2 linked regions of the Vulgatibacter sp. genome follow. The protein of the gene in region 2 binds, or shares a complex with, the protein of the main gene of each other region. Links are inferred from orthologs where the notes say so. Each region holds a gene or a part of one and is shown on either strand. Other genes may lie near its edges.

Region 1 (7,373 bases), on a different replicon or contig from region 2:
ACTCCTACGTGCAGGCGGACAAGGGCGAGCTCTTCGTCCACAACCTGCGCATCGGCGAGTACAAGGCGGCGACGCACATCGCCCACGAGCCCTTGCGGCGGCGCAAGCTCCTGCTCCACCGCAAGGAGATCGACAAGATCGAGACCAAGGTGAAGGAGCGCGGCTTCACCGTGATCCCCACCGAGCTCTACTTCAAGAACGGCAGGGCCAAGCTGAAGATCGCGATGGCCACCGGCAAGACCAACGTCGACCGCCGCCAGGACATCAAGGAGCGGGAGACGAAGCGCGAGCTCGATCGCGTGATGCGCGGCTCGCGCACGGTGCCCCGCGGCGGCCGCAAGGGCGGCGGCGAGTGGGATTGATCGTGCGCTCGCCTCAGGGGCAGCAGGCCTCTTCGTCGAGGGCGCAGGCCCGGATGCGGTAGCCGATCGCGTCGTCCTCGCGGTCCTGCTGCTCGGCGTGCAGCGCCCGCGCGCAGAGGAGCGCCGGCCGGAGCTCGTGCTCTTCCGGCAGATCGACGAGCAGCTCGGCGATCGCCGCGTCGGCCTCCGCCACCTGCCCGTGGCGGAAGAGCGCGAATGCCCGCAGGTAGCGTACGCCGACGTCGTCCGGATCGATGGCGAGCGCCCGATCGAAGGCGGCGATCGACTCCTCGAAGCGATCCTGCTGGAGCAGCGCCTCGCCGTGGTAGCGGTGGGCGGCTTCGACGCGATCCTCCGGCGCCTCGGCTGCCGGCGCCGGATCGGGGCGCCTGCCCTCCCCTGTACAAGCAGCGAGACCGGCGAGCAGGACGAGGGCGAGAGCGCGCATCAAGCGCCCAGCACCTTGAGCGGCACCGGGGCGGGCGCTGCGGTGATCTCGTGGCTCGCGCAGCCGCCACCCATCGCATCGTCGTCGGAGCCGCCGCCCTCGATCGCCAGCAGCGCCTCGTCCGAACCCTCGATCCTGTCGACGCCGTAGAGTTCGCGGAGCTTCGGGTCGAGCAGGTGGGTGGGGCGCACGTTGCGCAGGGCGTTGAGCATGTTGCCCTTCACGTTCTTGTTCACCGCGTGGAGATCGCCGATGAGGCGCTTCACCTGCTTGCGCTGCAGGTTCTCCTGCGAGCCGCAGAGATCGCAGGGGATGATCGGGAACTTCATCTCCTCGGCGAAGGCGGCGATCTCCTCCTCGGCGCAATAGGCCAGCGGGCGGATGACGGTGTTGCGGCCGTCGTCCGAGCGGAGCTTCGGCGGCATCGCCTTGAGCTGCCCCGAGTAGAGGAGGTTGAGCATCGCCGTCTCGATGATGTCGTCGCGGTGGTGGCCGAGGGCGATCTTGGTGGCTTTCAGCTCGACCGCCACGTCGTAGAGGATGCCGCGGCGCAGGCGCGAGCAGAGCGAGCAGGTGGTCTTTCCCGCCGGCACCTTCTCCTGCACGATCGAGTAGGTGTCGCGCTGGATCATCCGGTACTCGTAGCCCTCGGCTTCGAGGTAGCCGCGGATGACGTGGCCGGGAAAGCCCGGGTGGCCCTGGTCGAGGTTCACCGCCACGATCGAGAAGGGAAAGCCCACGCGCTTCTGGATCTGCCGGAGCAGGTGGAGCAGCGTGTAGGAATCCTTGCCGCCCGAGATGCCGACCATGATCCGGTCGTTGGGCTCGATCAGGTTGAAGTCCTTGCTGGCACGGGCGATCTCGGCCATCAGGGTCTTTTCGAGGCGGCTCATCTTGCGGGCTCCGGGGAACGACGGTCGGGGCGCGTTCTAACAGACGCCCTCCCGGACACTCAACCGCCGCGGCGTCCGCGGGCTTTCAGGAGCGCGCGGGCAGGAGCAGCCGCAGCGGGTTGCGCTTGAGCTTGCGGAGCCAGCCGCCGCGGGCCCCCGAGCCCACCGGCGTGGGCTGGAAGAGGCTGCCGTTGGTGGGTGGAAGCGGCGTCGACCGCGTGCGCTGCACCCGCCCGAGGAAGCGCGAGAACATCCGCACGTAGGTGGTGGGCAGGCTCCACGAGAGCAGCGCGAGCAGCCTGCCGGTGTTGCCGACGAAGCGGCGGCTCGGCGGGCTCGAGGCGGCGAGCACCGAGACGACCGCCCGGGCCACCCGGTCCACCGGCAGGATCGGCGGAATCGGCCGGGGCAGATCACCGTCCAGGTGGCTGCGGGCGTGGGCGAAGAAGGGCGTGTCCACCGAGCCCGGCAGGATGGTGGTCACGTGGATCGGCGCTCCCTCGAGGTGGAGCTCCTCCCGCAGGGACTGGGCGAAGCCGAGGAGCGCCCGGGTCGAGGCGACGTAGGGCGAGATCAGCGGCGCCGCAGCCTCGGAGGCCACCGATCCCACGAAGACGAGGCGCCCGCCGCCCCGCGCCCGGAAGTGGGGAAGCACCCGGCGGGCGCTCTCCACGTGGGCGAAGAAGTCGACCTCCACCACCCGGCGGAACTCGTCGGCGGGGATGCGCTCGAATGGGCCGTAGACGGTGACGCCGGCGTTGGCGATCCAGGCGTCGATCCCGCCGAAGCGCTCGATCGCGGCGGCGACCAGGTGATCGAGCTGCGCGGGATCGGTGAGATCGGTGCAGACCACCAGCGCCTCGCCGCCTGCGGCCTCGACCTCCCGGGCTGCGGTGCGCAGCAGTTCCTCCCGGCGCGCTGCCAGCACCACCCGGGCCCCTGCGGCGCCGAGCAGGCGAGCGGTCGCCCGCCCGATCCCGCTCGAGGCGCCTGCGATCACCACCACCCTGCCGCGGAGCGTCTCCATCCCTGCAAAGGTGGCGGCTCCCGGGGCGATCGGCAGGCGGGCGTCAGGCCTGCGCCCGCCCGGCTGCCAGGGTGCGGGTGAGGGCGGCGAATTCCTCCACCGAGAGGGTCTCGGCCCTGCGGCCCGGATCGATCCCCGTGCTCGCGAAGGCGGCGGCGAGCGCCTCGGGCTCCACCAGCCTGGCGGATTTGAGGGCGTTGCCCAGGGTCTTGCGGCGCTGGGCGAAGGCCGCCTTCACCACCTTGCGGAAGAGCGTCTCGTCGCCGGGATCGGCGCGGGGCGCCTCGCGGAAGACGAGGCGCACCACCGCGCTCTCCACGTCGGGCGGCGGGGTGAAGGCGCCGGCAGGCACGTGGTGGGGCACGTCGACGTCGGCGTGGAGCTGCAGGAGCACGGAGAGGATCCCGTAGCTCTTGCCGCCGGGCGCGGCGGCGATCCGCTCGGTCACCTCCTTCTGCAGGAGGAAGACCGCTCTGTCGATGCAGGCGCGCTGCGCCTCGACGTGGAAGAGGATCTCGGTGGAGAGGTGGTAGGGCAGGTTGCCCACCACCGTGAGCTTGCACCCCTGCTCCTGCGCCATCGCGCAGAGATCGACGGTGGCGGCGTTGGCCTCGCGCACCTCCACGTCGAGCCCCTCCATCTCGCTGCGCACGATCGGGACCAGGTCGCGGTCGCGCTCCACCGCGATCACGTGGGCCCCTGCAGCGGCGAGGTGGCGGGTGAGGTGGCCGAGGCCCGCGCCGAGCTCGACCACCGCGGCGCCCTTCCCCACCGACGCGGCGTCGGCGATCGAGGAGAGGTGGTAGTCGTCGCCGAGGAAATTCTGGCCCCACGCCTTCTTCGGCCGGAGGCCGTGGCGGCGCAGGATCGCGGAAGGGCTCTCTGCCATCTACAGCCTCCAGGCGGGATTGGCGTTCAGGTCGAGGCCGGAAGGCCCGCCGCCGCGGCGAAAGGTCTCGTAGCCCGCCACCGCGATCATCGCGCCGTTGTCGGTGCAGAGCCGCTTCTCGGGCACGTGCACGTCGATCCCCGCCTCGGCGCCGCGCTCCACCGCAAGCGCGCGCAGCCTGCTGTTGGCGGCGACGCCGCCGCAAAGCACGAGCCGGGGCAACCCCGCCTCCTTCGCCGCCTTCACCGCCTTGCGGGTGAGCACGTCGGCGATCGCCTCCTGCACGCTGGCGCAGAAATCGGCCAGCGCCTGCCCCTCGGGGATCCCGTGCTTCTGCAGGTGGTACATCGCCGCGGTCTTGAGGCCCGAGAAGGAGAAGTCGAGGGTCGCGCGCTTGGTGAGGCCCCGGGGAAATTTGATTGCCTTCGGATCGCCCGTCTGCGCGAGCTGATCGATGACGATCCCCGCCGGATAGGGCAGGCCCAGCAGCTTGCCCACCTTGTCGAAGGCCTCGCCCGCTGCGTCGTCCAGGGTGGCGCCGAGGAGCCGGTAATCGCCGTAGTCACGGACCGCGTAGAGGCTGGTGTGGCCACCGGAGACGACGAGGCCGAGGAAGGGCGGCGCCGGCGCGTCGGCGCCGAGGCGCACGGCGAGGAGGTGGCCCTCGAGGTGGTTCACGCCGACGATCGGCTTCTTCTTCGCCAGCGCAATCGACTTGCCCACCTGCACACCGACGAGGAGCGCGCCGATGAGGCCGGGGCCGCTGGTCACGGCGATGCCGTCGATCTCGTCGAGGGTGACGCCCGACTTCTCCAGCGCCTCGTCGACCACCGGCATCACCTGGAGCACGTGGTTGCGGGAGGCGAGCTCCGGCACCACCCCGCCCCAGCGGCGGTGGATCTCGATCTGCGTGGAGACCACGTCGGAGAGGATCTCCCGCCCGTCGCGGACCACCGCGGCGGCGGTTTCGTCACAAGATGTCTCGATCCCGAGGACCAGCATGGCGCGCCTTATAACACGCGGGCGCCGCTGTCCCAGCCCGAGGTCAGTCGAGGCGCACGAGGGCGAGGAGGCCGACCAGGGCCACGAGGAGGAGCAGGGGCACCACCCAGCGCAGCTTGCTCCGGGAGGCGACGGCTTGCTCGAATTCCACCAGGCGCAGCTGCGGCGGTGGCGGCAGCGGCGCCACCTTCGGCACGGCGGGGATGGGCACCGGCGCCACCGGCGCAGGCGCTTCCACCGGCGCGGCCTGCGCAGCGGCCACTGCCGCCGGAGCAACCGCCGCCGGCGCCGCAGCCGAGGCACCCCACCGCGGCCCGGGGGCAGGCGCGGGAAAATCGAAGACACCGCTCGGCTCCGCCGAAGCCTCAGGCCGCGGCTCCTCCACCGCGGGCCGGGCCTCGACGCTCGAGGAGACGGGCGGCACGAACCAGGCCTGCTCCTGCGGCGCGGGGCCGTCCGCCTGCGCCGCCGCGACGAGGACACCCTTGCCCACCAGCTCGATCACCGCGCCGAGGGCGGCGAGATCGTCGCGGGCCCCCTCCTCCAGCGCCGCCTGCAGCGTGCGCTTGCCGTCGAGGAGCGGCAGCAGCGGCGCCGCTGCCTCCGGGATCACCCCGGTGCCGATGGAGGCGAGGCGCTCGGGGTCCACCGAGAGGACGGCGTCGAGGGGCGGCGCCGTCTCGAGGAGCCGGCTCCACTCGTCCGCCCGGCGCATGCCCTCCATGAGCAGACCCTGCGCCGACATCGCGATGGCGTCGGCCCGCTCCACCGGGCCGAACTCGATCTCGAAGCTCCCCTCGCTCCACTCCAGCAGCCGGTAGAAGGCGTGCTCGCCCCGCAGCCCCGCCATCTCCGCGTCGATCACCTTGCCGTCGCGGAAATAGACCGCGCCGCGGCGGCCACGCTTGTCGACGCAGCGAAGCATGCCGGTCTTGCGGCCGATCTCGCAGGTCTGCACCAGATCGACGAGGCCGAGATCGGCGAGGTTCCCGGAGAAGCCGGAGCGCGGGTCCCGCCGCTCGAGGCGCTCGCGCTCCCGCTTCTGCAGGAGCATGCGCACCCGGGCAACGATCTCCTTCACGTAGATCGGCTTGGTCAGGTAGTCGTCCACGCCCAGCTCGAGGCCGCGGACCTTGTCCTCCACCGCGCGGCGGCTGGTGAGGAAGACGAAGGGCACCTCGCGGAAGCGCGGGTCCTCCTTGAGCCGCCTGCAGAGCTCCCAGCCGTCCATCTCCGGCATCCGGGTGTCGGAGAGGACGAGGTCGGGGACCACCTGCTCGAGCTTCTCGAGGGCGTCGGCGCCGTTGCAGGCGGCGATGACGGTGAAGCCCGCCTTGCGCAGGCTCACCTCGAGCAGGCGCAGACTGCGGGCATCGGCATCGACGAGAAGAAGCTGCGGACGGGCTGCCAAAGTGGGCCTCAGCGCTTGCGAAGGTGCGGGTTGTTGGCCTTGCGCAGCTCGATCAGCCGCAGCTCCTGCCGGGCCTCCCGGTGATCGGGCGCGATCTCGAGGGCGCGGTGGAAAGCTGCCTCCGCCCCGGGGGTATCGCCGGCGACGCGGAGGAGCACGCCGAGGTAGTGGTGGGCGATGGCGCAGCGCGGGTGCTCCTCGACGAGGCGCTCCAGGTCGATCCGCACCTGCCCCGCCTCGTCGGGCTTCTCCGACTGCCGGGCCCAGAGGATGTGCGCCCGCAGATCGGGCCGATCCTCGATCAGGAGCGCCTGCTTGAGCAGCCGCTGCACCGTGGCGAAGTCCTTCTTCTTCGCAGCCGCAGCGGCCTGGGCCTCGAAATCCTCGACGGCCTGCTGCACCTCGCTCTTCGGCGGCGGCGCTGCGGCCTGCCGGAGCTCTGCCAGGTAGGCGCGGCGGCGCTCGTCGTCCTGCAGCACCTGGTAGGACTCGTTGACCGCGGCGAAGATCTCTTTGAGCTGCGGCGCGAGGTGCTGGATCGCCGAGGGGATCCGGTCGGGGTGGAAGCGCTTGGCCGCGGCGAAGAAGGCGTGCTTGATCTCGTCGCGGGAAGCGCCCTGCGCGACCCCCAGCCGCTTGTAGTGATCGTCTAGGTGCAGCGTCGCGAGCCGCTCGTGGACGAAGCGATCGAAGGCCGGGTCACCGGGCGGCGGCAGCCGATCCCAGGAGAGGCGCGCCGCGGTGGGCCCGGGGGTTCCCGGGCCCGGCGTCCCCATCGCAGCGGGCCCCGGCGTGCCGGCGTAGCCGGGGCCCGGGGTTCCCTCGCGCCTTCGGATCGCGTCGGTGCCGAGGATGTTGCCGAAGGCGCGCTGGAGCATGCGCGCCCGCCGCTCCTTCGCCTCGCCCGCATCACTCTTGAACTCGGGGGCAGGACGCCGGAGCGCCTCCTCGCGGGCGCGCTCCTCGTGCGCCTGCTGCTCGCGCTGGAGCTTGCGGGCCTCTTCCTGCGCCCGGCGCTGCTGCGCCTCGAGGGCGGCGCGCTCCGCCGGACCGATGTCGCCGGGGCCAGGCCGCGCCGCCATGGTCGCCTCGAAATCGATGCCCGGACGTGCGGCCACGGTGGGCGCCTCGGCGAAGGCGCCGCCCACCACCGCGGTGGCGTCCATGTCCAGCTCGACCACCCTGCCGCGTTGTGGCTCCTCGACCAATTCGACGATCTCGACCTCGTCGACCTCGATCGCCTCCTCGGCCTGGAAGCTCCCGCCCCAATCTCCCGCTGCGTGATCGCCCAGCCCGAATCCGAGGTCGACCTCGAGAGGCTTGCCGGCGCCGGCGATCACC
Region 2 (7,291 bases):
CGCGGTCGCTCTGGGCCGCGGCGCCTGCTGCAGGCGCGAGGAGCGCGAGGAGGGCTGCGAGTCGGAAGAAGTTGGCGTTCATGGAGAGCTACCGCCTGCCGATCCGGCGCCGGGCCAGGAAGTATCCGGAGAGGAGAAGACCGAGTGCAGCGGGCCCCGCGGCGCTGCTGCAGCCGCCGTCCTCGGCGCCGCCTGCGTTCTTGTAGAGGTCGAAGAAATCGTCCACCGCCTGCGGCGTGCCGGTGAGGACGTTGGAGGTCTCCGACGGGTTGCCGCTGTCGTCGACCGCCCGCACCGCCACCTCGTAGGTAACGCCGTTGCGCAGGCCTTCGAGGGAGTAGCTGCGCCGTGCGCCGGAGATGTCGCTCCGGATCGAGGTGTCGGAGGCCGCGCAGAGATCGAAGCTGCCGCCGGTGCCACCCGTGCCTCCGGTACCACCTGTGCCACCGGCTCCACCTGCGCCGCCCGCACCACCTGCGCCACCTGCACCACCTGCACCACCTGCACCACCTGCGCCGCCGGCACCACCGGCTCCACCTGCGCCGCCGGGCGCCACCTGGCCCTGCTCGAGCGCACCGGTGCCGGCGTCCGTAGCCACCCGGTAGCAGATGTCCCAGCTGTCGGGCGAGTCGTCGTCATCCGCCGGATCGAAGTCGAGGTGCAGCCGCTTGTCGCCGGGCGTGACCTCCTCCAACCGCGGCGCGTCCGGCCCGGTGGTGTCGAGATCGAAGCGCGCGCTGTCTTCCACGTCGTCCCGCGACTCGTTGTCCCAGACCGCGCAGACGAAGACCCGCTGATCGGTGGTGAGGCTCTCGCAGGTGCCGCTGGTACCCCCCTCGAGAATGTCCCCGGCGCTCACCGTCACCTGGTAGGTCCCAGCGGTCGCCGACGTCCGGAGGTCTGCGCCGAGCTCCTCGATGTCGCTGCAGCCGGAGTCGGCGGCAACGCCCACCGTCCAGCGGCTGCTGTTCTCGAGACCGGTCACCGGCCGGCCGTTGCTGGTGGCCGCCACCGAGATCCGGACGTTGGCGTCGCAGCGATCGAGGCCGACGCTGGAAGGGCTGAGCGTGACCTCGAGGCTGGTCACGACCGGGGTGAGCTGGGCGCCGGCGAGGCCAGGCGCCACCAGCGTTGCAAGAGCTAGAAACGAGCGAGAAAACCGCATGGGGCGGGACCCTAGCAAGTTTCGGGCCCGGTCGAAAGAATCGAAACAGGCCGTTTTTCCCGGCCAACGGCCGCATCCCGTGACAACCGGGGCAGCAGGGATCGGGCGCCTCGTGCCAATTTGTCAGCGAGCACTGCCGACCGGCCGCCTCAGATCCGGTCCGCCTCCCGGAGCAGCTCCACCACCCGGACCATGGGCACGACCGTGCCCCAGCGGAGGTTGTCGGCGACGCTGAGGAGGGAGAGCCCTGCAGGGGTCTCCCGGATCCGGCCCACGTGCAGCGCCTCGTCCCCCACCGCCAGCGTCGGCATCGGGTAGATGCCCTCCCCCGGCTCGTCGAGGAGCTTCACCGACTCGCTTCCCGCGAGCGCCTCGCGGGCAGCGGCAGCAGCGAGGGGGCGCTCGGTGGCGATGGTCACGAACTGGCTGGTGCCGTAGAAGACCGGCACCAGCGCGCACGTGAGCGAGAGCGGCGGCACCTCGCGGCCGAGGAGCTTGCCCAGCTCCAGGGCGATGCGGCGCTCGCGCGTGGTCTCGCCGCCCGACTCGAAGCCGCCGAGCTGCGGGATGAGGTTGAAGGCGACGCGCTGCGGAAAGATCGCGCGCTCCGGCTCCCTGCCGCTGAGAAGCGAGACGGTCTGCATGGAGAGCTCCTCCATGCCCGGGACGCCGAAGTTGGAGACGGCCTCGAGGGAAACGACCTCGAGGCGCTGGACGCCGGCCTTCGCCTCGAGGGGGAGCAGGACCGCTGCGAGCTGCGCAGCGGAGGCGGAAGCGAGGGCGATCACCGCCCCCTTGATCGCCTCGATCTCCTCCAGCTCCTCGTCGTTGATCCCGGGAAAGATCACCCTCGCGTCGCCGCTGCGACCCGAGGCGTCGATGCGCACCGCGCCCGCCTTCGACGCAGCCTCGAGCATCTCGGCGGGCACCTCGACGTTGGGCGGCACGAAGACCACGTCGACGCCGGCGAAGCTCTCGCGCTTGAGCTCCTCCACCTGGAGGCTCTCGTCCTCGTACTCCACCGTCTCGCCGACCTCCTCCTCCAGTCCGAGGAGACGGATCGAGGCGATCGGCAGCGACCGCTCGTGCAGCACCGGGACGAGTTCCCGGCCCACGATCGTGGTCGGTCCGAGGATGGCGACGGTGAGGGGACGAGCGGACATGGGGACCTCCGGTGCGCGCCGGGGCAGCGCGAAAAGGGCGCGGAACCTAGCAACCGCCGTGCGCGCCGTCGACCGAAACGAATCCGCCCCCTGGCCGTTGGCGCAGGGGGCGGTGGTTGACAAGCTGATCTGTCGTGTCGGCTCAGGCCTGGGCCATCTCCGAGAACTTTCGCAGCTCGTCCTTGGTCTTCAGCTTGGAGAGCTTCAGCCGTTTGACTTCGGCCGCCTCCGCTGGTGTGAGGTAGTGCCTCTTCTCGTAGGAGCGCAGCTGGTTCTCGAAATCTGCGTGTCGCTGCAGCAGAGCGCTGATCTTCGCGCTCACGTCGACGACTCGAGACGGCCTCTGCATGGCACCTCCGTTGTCGACCGGCGGCAAAATCCCGTTGGGGGGAGAGGGGACCCGGGGCAGCTCCGCCGGCGACCGTTTAGCTCGTCTGCCCAAAAGCAATCGTACGGCGGTCGGGTGAGGTGCTGTCAAACCGTGGACGTGCCCCCCAGCGGGCATGCCCCTGGAGGGTGGGTCAGACCCGCTTCTTGGGCTGGGTGAGGCCGAGCTCCGCCTCGCTCGGGCGCAGGTAGTGGGGCTCGAGGGCGAAGACCGCCTCCTTCGCGTAGGGGGCGAGACGGGGCGCTGCGAGCTCCCCCACCTCCGGCGCCGGCGGGGTCTCGGGGAGCCCCGCCACCGGCGGGTGCCGGTTGGCGGCGGTCGCCTCGTCGAAGAGGGTCCGGTAGGCGAAGTAGCCTTCGCCGAGGAGGACCACCGGCCCCTCGAGGGCACGCAGCCGCTCGGCCACCGCAGCAGGCGGCGCCACCACCTCGGCGGGGCCGTCGCCCCCGGGCTCCACGCCCCCGGCAGCAGGCCGGTAGAAGCCCGCGTAGACCTCCTGCTTGCGGGCGTCGAGGAGCGGCACCACCGCCTTCGCGCCGGGCACGAGGCGCGCTGCAGCCAGCGCCATCGCCTCGAGCGAGGAGGCGCCTGCGAGCGGAACGGAGGCGGCCCAGGCCAGCCCCTTCGCGGTGGCCAGCGCGATCCGCAGGCCGGTGAAGGCGCCGGGGCCGAGGCCGACGCAGATCCCGTCGAGGTCGGCGAGCTCGGAGCCCGCCTCGCGGAGCGCGTCGTCCACCAGGATCGGCAGCAGCTTCGAGTGGTTGATCCCCGGCGGCTCCTCCCTGCGGGCGAGGACCTGCGCGGGACCTGCGCCGTCCAGGCGGATCACCGCCAGCGAGAGGGTGAGCGTCGAGGTGTCGAGAGCGAGCAGCGTGCGATCCGCCAAGGCCATTTCCTCGCCGGGAGAGCGACGGCCCCGGCGAGGCGGACCTTAACCCGAGAAGAAGTAGCGGACCACGTCGTTCTTCAAGGCGAAGACCATCAGCGTGAGCAGCATCGCGAGGCCCACGGCGTTGGTGATCTCGCGGGCGCGCAGCGAGAGCGGCTTGCGGCGGACCGCTTCGACGCCGGCCTGCACGATGTGGCCGCCGTCGAGCACCGGCACCGGGAAGAGGTTCACCAGACCGAGGTTGATCGAGATCATCGCCATGGTGTGGAGGAAGACCTCCCAGCCCTGCTCCGCCGCCTGCGTGGTGATGTCGTAGATCTGCAGCGGGCCGCCGACGTTCTTGAAGGCGATCTCGCCGGTCACGATCATCCCGATGCCGAGCGTGATCTTGCGGGCCACCTCCCACGACGACTCGAAGGCCATGGCGAAGGCCTGCAGCGGCCGGAAGGGAACCTCGACCAGCGGCGCCGGCAGCGCGGGCAGGCCGCCGTAGGCACCGAAGGTGTAGACGGTGATCGGCCGATCCCGGAGCTCGTCGTTCTCGGTGCGGGCCTGCTGCGCCACCGTGGCGGTGCGCTTCTCGCCGCCGCTGGTGAAGGCCAGGGTGAAGGGCTGGTCGTTCTTCTCCCGCTGCACCTTCTCCACGTCGTCCCAGCTCACCAGCTTGCTGCCGTCGATGGCCAGGAGCCTGTCGCCCCGGCGCAGCCCCGCCTGCGCCGCAGGGGTGCCAGGGGCGATGCGGGTCACGTAGAGCTCCGCCGACTCGACGCCGAGGGGCTCGCCGGCAGCGGGTTCGACGGTGACGCGGAGCGTCTCGGGGACGGAGAAGTCGATGGGGCCGAAGGGAACGGCGCCATCGCGGAGCGCCACCACCTCGAAGGGCGCGCCTTCCGCAGCCTGCGCCTCGAAGGCGGCGAGCGCCTCCTCCACCGAGCCGACGCTCGCGCCGTCGACGGAGACGATCCGGTCGAGGGAGCGGAGGCCCGCCTCGAAGAGCGCGCCGCCATCCCGCTGCAGGCCGATCACCGGCGCCGCCGGGTTGGGCGCCACGCCGATCTTGCCTACCGTCACCGTCTCGATCGGATCGGACTCGGTGTAGGGGGCCGGGGTGATCGCGAGGCTCTGCCGCTGCCCCGCCCGCTCGATCACCAGCTGGAGCTCGCGCCCCGCTGCGGGATCGACGTGGCGGCGCAGGTCGGTGAAGGCGTAGATCCGCTCCCCCTCCACCTCGACGATGCGATCGCCCGGGCGCAGCCCCGCCTCGGCGGCGGGCATCCCCGGCACCACCTGGCCGACGTGGGGCGCGATCGACTCGCTCTGCAGGGCGAAGACGGCGAAATAGGCGGCGAGCGGGAAGACGAGGTTCATCGCCGGGCCGGCAAAGGCGATCGCCGCCCGCTTCCAGGGCTTCTGCTCGAGGAAGCCGCGGCCCCGGTCCTCGGCGGAGAGATCCTCCGAGGGATCGTCCCCCGCCATCTTCACGTAGCCGCCGAGCGGCAGGAGCGAGAGGCGGTACTCGGTCTCGCCCCGACGGAAGCCGAGGATCTTCGGGCCGAAGCCGAGCGAGAATTTGAGGACCTTGACCCCGAAGAATTTGGCCGTGAGGAAGTGGCCGAGCTCGTGGATGAAGATCAGGCCCCCGAGCAGGACGACGACGGCGAGGATCTGGACGGGAAGGCTCATGCGACCTCCGAGCGGTGGCGGGGGCTACGCATGGACGGCCCGCAGGTGGGATTCGATGCGCCGACGGCTTCGCTCATACCTGTAGAAAACCCTAACGACCGATTCCCTTCCCGGCCAGCCACCGCTCGGCGAGTCGCTTGCCCTCGTCGGACGCGTCGACCGCGTCCTCGACCGAGGAGACCTGCCGAACCTCGTGTTTTTCCAGCGCCTCGGCGATGGCTGCGGCGATCTGCGGGAAGGTGCAGCGGCCGGCGAGAAAAGCGGCCACCGCCGCCTCGTCGGCGCCGGAGGCGACCGCGGGCGCGGTGCCGCCGGCACGGAGCGCCGCGTAGCAGAGCTCGAAGGCCGGGAAGCGCACCGGGTCGGGATCCTCGAAGCGCAGGTTCGCGCGGGCGGAGAGGTCGAGCCGCGGGAGCTCGAGGGGCAGCCGGGCGCCGGGCCAGGAGAGGGCGAAGGCGATGGGGCCGCGCATGTCGGGGGTTCCGAGCTGCGCCACCACCGAGCCGTCGACGTACTCGACCATGGAGTGCACCACCGACTCGGGGTGGACCACGATGGCGATCCGCTCCGGGGGCAGATCGAAGAGCCAGCGGGCCTCGATCACCTCCAGGCCCTTGTTCACCAGGGTGGCGGAGTCGATGGTGATCTTGTCCCCCATCGACCAGTTGGGATGCTTGAGCGCCTGCGCCGGCGTGCAGCTGGCGATCTGCTCCGCGCTCCAGGTCCGGAAGGGCCCGCCGCTCGCGGTGAGCACGAGGCGGTGGACGTCGTCGCGGTGGTGGCCGACGAGGCACTGGAAGATCGCCGAGTGCTCGCTGTCCACCGGGAGGATCGGCGCGCCGGTCTGCCGGGCCTTGCCCATCAGGTATTCGCCGGCGAGGACCATCGACTCCTTGTTGGCGAGGCCCACGGTCTTGCCTGCGTCCACCGCCGCTGCGGTGGGGCGCATCCCGGCGCTGCCGGCGATCGCTGCGAGGACGTAGTCGATCTCGGAGAGCGAAGCGACCGCGCAGCAGCCCGCCTCGCCCACCAGGATCTCGGGGCAGTCGGCCCCGAGGGCGTCGGCGACCGCACGGGCGGTGGCGTCGTCGGCGACGGCGACCACCCGCGGGCGGAAGGCGCGGATCTGCTCCACCAGCAGCCCCGCCTGCCTGCCCGCTGCGAGCGCGACCACCTCGAAGCGCTCGGGGAAACGCCCGATCACGTCGAGGGCGCTGGTGCCGATGGAACCGGTGGAACCGAGGAGGGTCAGCTTGCGGCGGCTCATCTCACACCAGTCCGTGGACCATGAAGGCGTAGGCGTAGACCCAGGGCGCGTTGAAGAGCAGCGCGTCGACGCGGTCGTAGAGGCCACCGTGCCCCGGCATGATCTTCCCCGAATCCTTCACGCCGTGGGCGCGCTTGAGCATCGACTCCGACAGATCGCCCACCGGGCCGAGAAGGCCGGCAACGCCGCCGAGGACGAGGCAGTCCACCGGCGTGAACGCCGGCCACAACAACCAGCGGATGGCGAAACAGCCCAGGATCGACGCAGCCATCCCGCCGGCGAATCCCTCCCACGTCTTGGCCGGGGAGACCATCGGGTAGAGCTTGTGCCTGCCGAGGAAGCGGCCGGCGAAGTAGGCGCCCGTATCGTTGCCCCAGGTGACCACCAGCGCCACGAGGATCCAGGCGAGAGCGGCGGTGCCGGGGAAGGAGCGCATCGCCACGATGGCGGCGAGGCAGAGGCCGGCGTAGGTCGGCGCCATCGCCGCGAAGGCGGCGAGGGGTGCGGCCTTCTTGAGGTCGCGCTCCGGCGGCAGCAGGGTGAGGAGCGCCAGGGTGAGGAGCGGCGCGAGCGCCACCACCCCGAGCGCCCCGGGCCAGCGGCTCTGCAGATCGCCCGCGAACCAAGCGAACGAGGCGGCAGCTGCCATGGAGACGAGGGCGGCGGGGTGGCCGAGGCGCAGGCCGGCGATGCCGAGGATCTCGCTCGCCACGATGGCGGAGGCGATGGCCACCAG

The links.
Region 1: the proteins of tsaB (region 2) and tsaD are in contact, whole or in part, in a solved structure (PDB 4WQ4), measured with the Escherichia coli proteins. The link is inferred for Vulgatibacter sp. from one-to-one orthologs.

Annotation. Positions count from the first base shown.
Region 1 is NZ_JAWLCN010000001.1:210,959-218,331, reverse strand. Bases 2,621-5,610 are described here. They hold tsaD (tRNA (adenosine(37)-N6)-threonylcarbamoyltransferase complex transferase subunit TsaD), read right to left. Parts: upstream 4,622-5,610; coding sequence 3,620-4,621; downstream 2,621-3,619. Other genes in these bases: ACESMR_RS01015 (response regulator), read right to left, coding at 4,665-5,610; rsmA (16S rRNA (adenine(1518)-N(6)/adenine(1519)-N(6))-dimethyltransferase RsmA), read right to left, coding at 2,774-3,619; ACESMR_RS01030 (SDR family oxidoreductase), read right to left, coding at 2,621-2,730. Also shown: SsrA-binding protein SmpB, read left to right, coding at 1-362; ACESMR_RS01040 (tetratricopeptide repeat protein), read right to left, coding at 376-810; tRNA 2-thiocytidine(32) synthetase TtcA, read right to left, coding at 810-1,703; more of ACESMR_RS01030, read right to left, coding at 1,789-2,620; more of ACESMR_RS01015, read right to left, coding at 5,611-6,032; ACESMR_RS01010 (DnaJ domain-containing protein), read right to left, coding at 6,041-7,373.
Region 2 is NZ_JAWLCN010000002.1:253,966-261,256, forward strand. The notes cover bases 1,727-4,634. They hold tsaB (tRNA (adenosine(37)-N6)-threonylcarbamoyltransferase complex dimerization subunit type 1 TsaB), read right to left. Parts: upstream 3,603-4,634; coding sequence 2,850-3,602; downstream 1,727-2,849. Other genes in these bases: ACESMR_RS04970 (Asd/ArgC dimerization domain-containing protein), read right to left, coding at 1,727-2,328; ACESMR_RS04975 (YdcH family protein), read right to left, coding at 2,471-2,650; rseP (RIP metalloprotease RseP), read right to left, coding at 3,648-4,634. Also shown: ACESMR_RS04960 (MXAN_2562 family outer membrane beta-barrel protein), read right to left, coding at 1-82; ACESMR_RS04965 (fibronectin type III domain-containing protein), read right to left, coding at 89-1,126; more of ACESMR_RS04970, read right to left, coding at 1,315-1,726; more of rseP, read right to left, coding at 4,635-5,288; ACESMR_RS04990 (1-deoxy-D-xylulose-5-phosphate reductoisomerase), read right to left, coding at 5,380-6,555; ACESMR_RS04995 (phosphatidate cytidylyltransferase), read right to left, coding at 6,557-7,291. UniProt on the Escherichia coli protein: Required for the formation of a threonylcarbamoyl group on adenosine at position 37 (t(6)A37) in tRNAs that read codons beginning with adenine.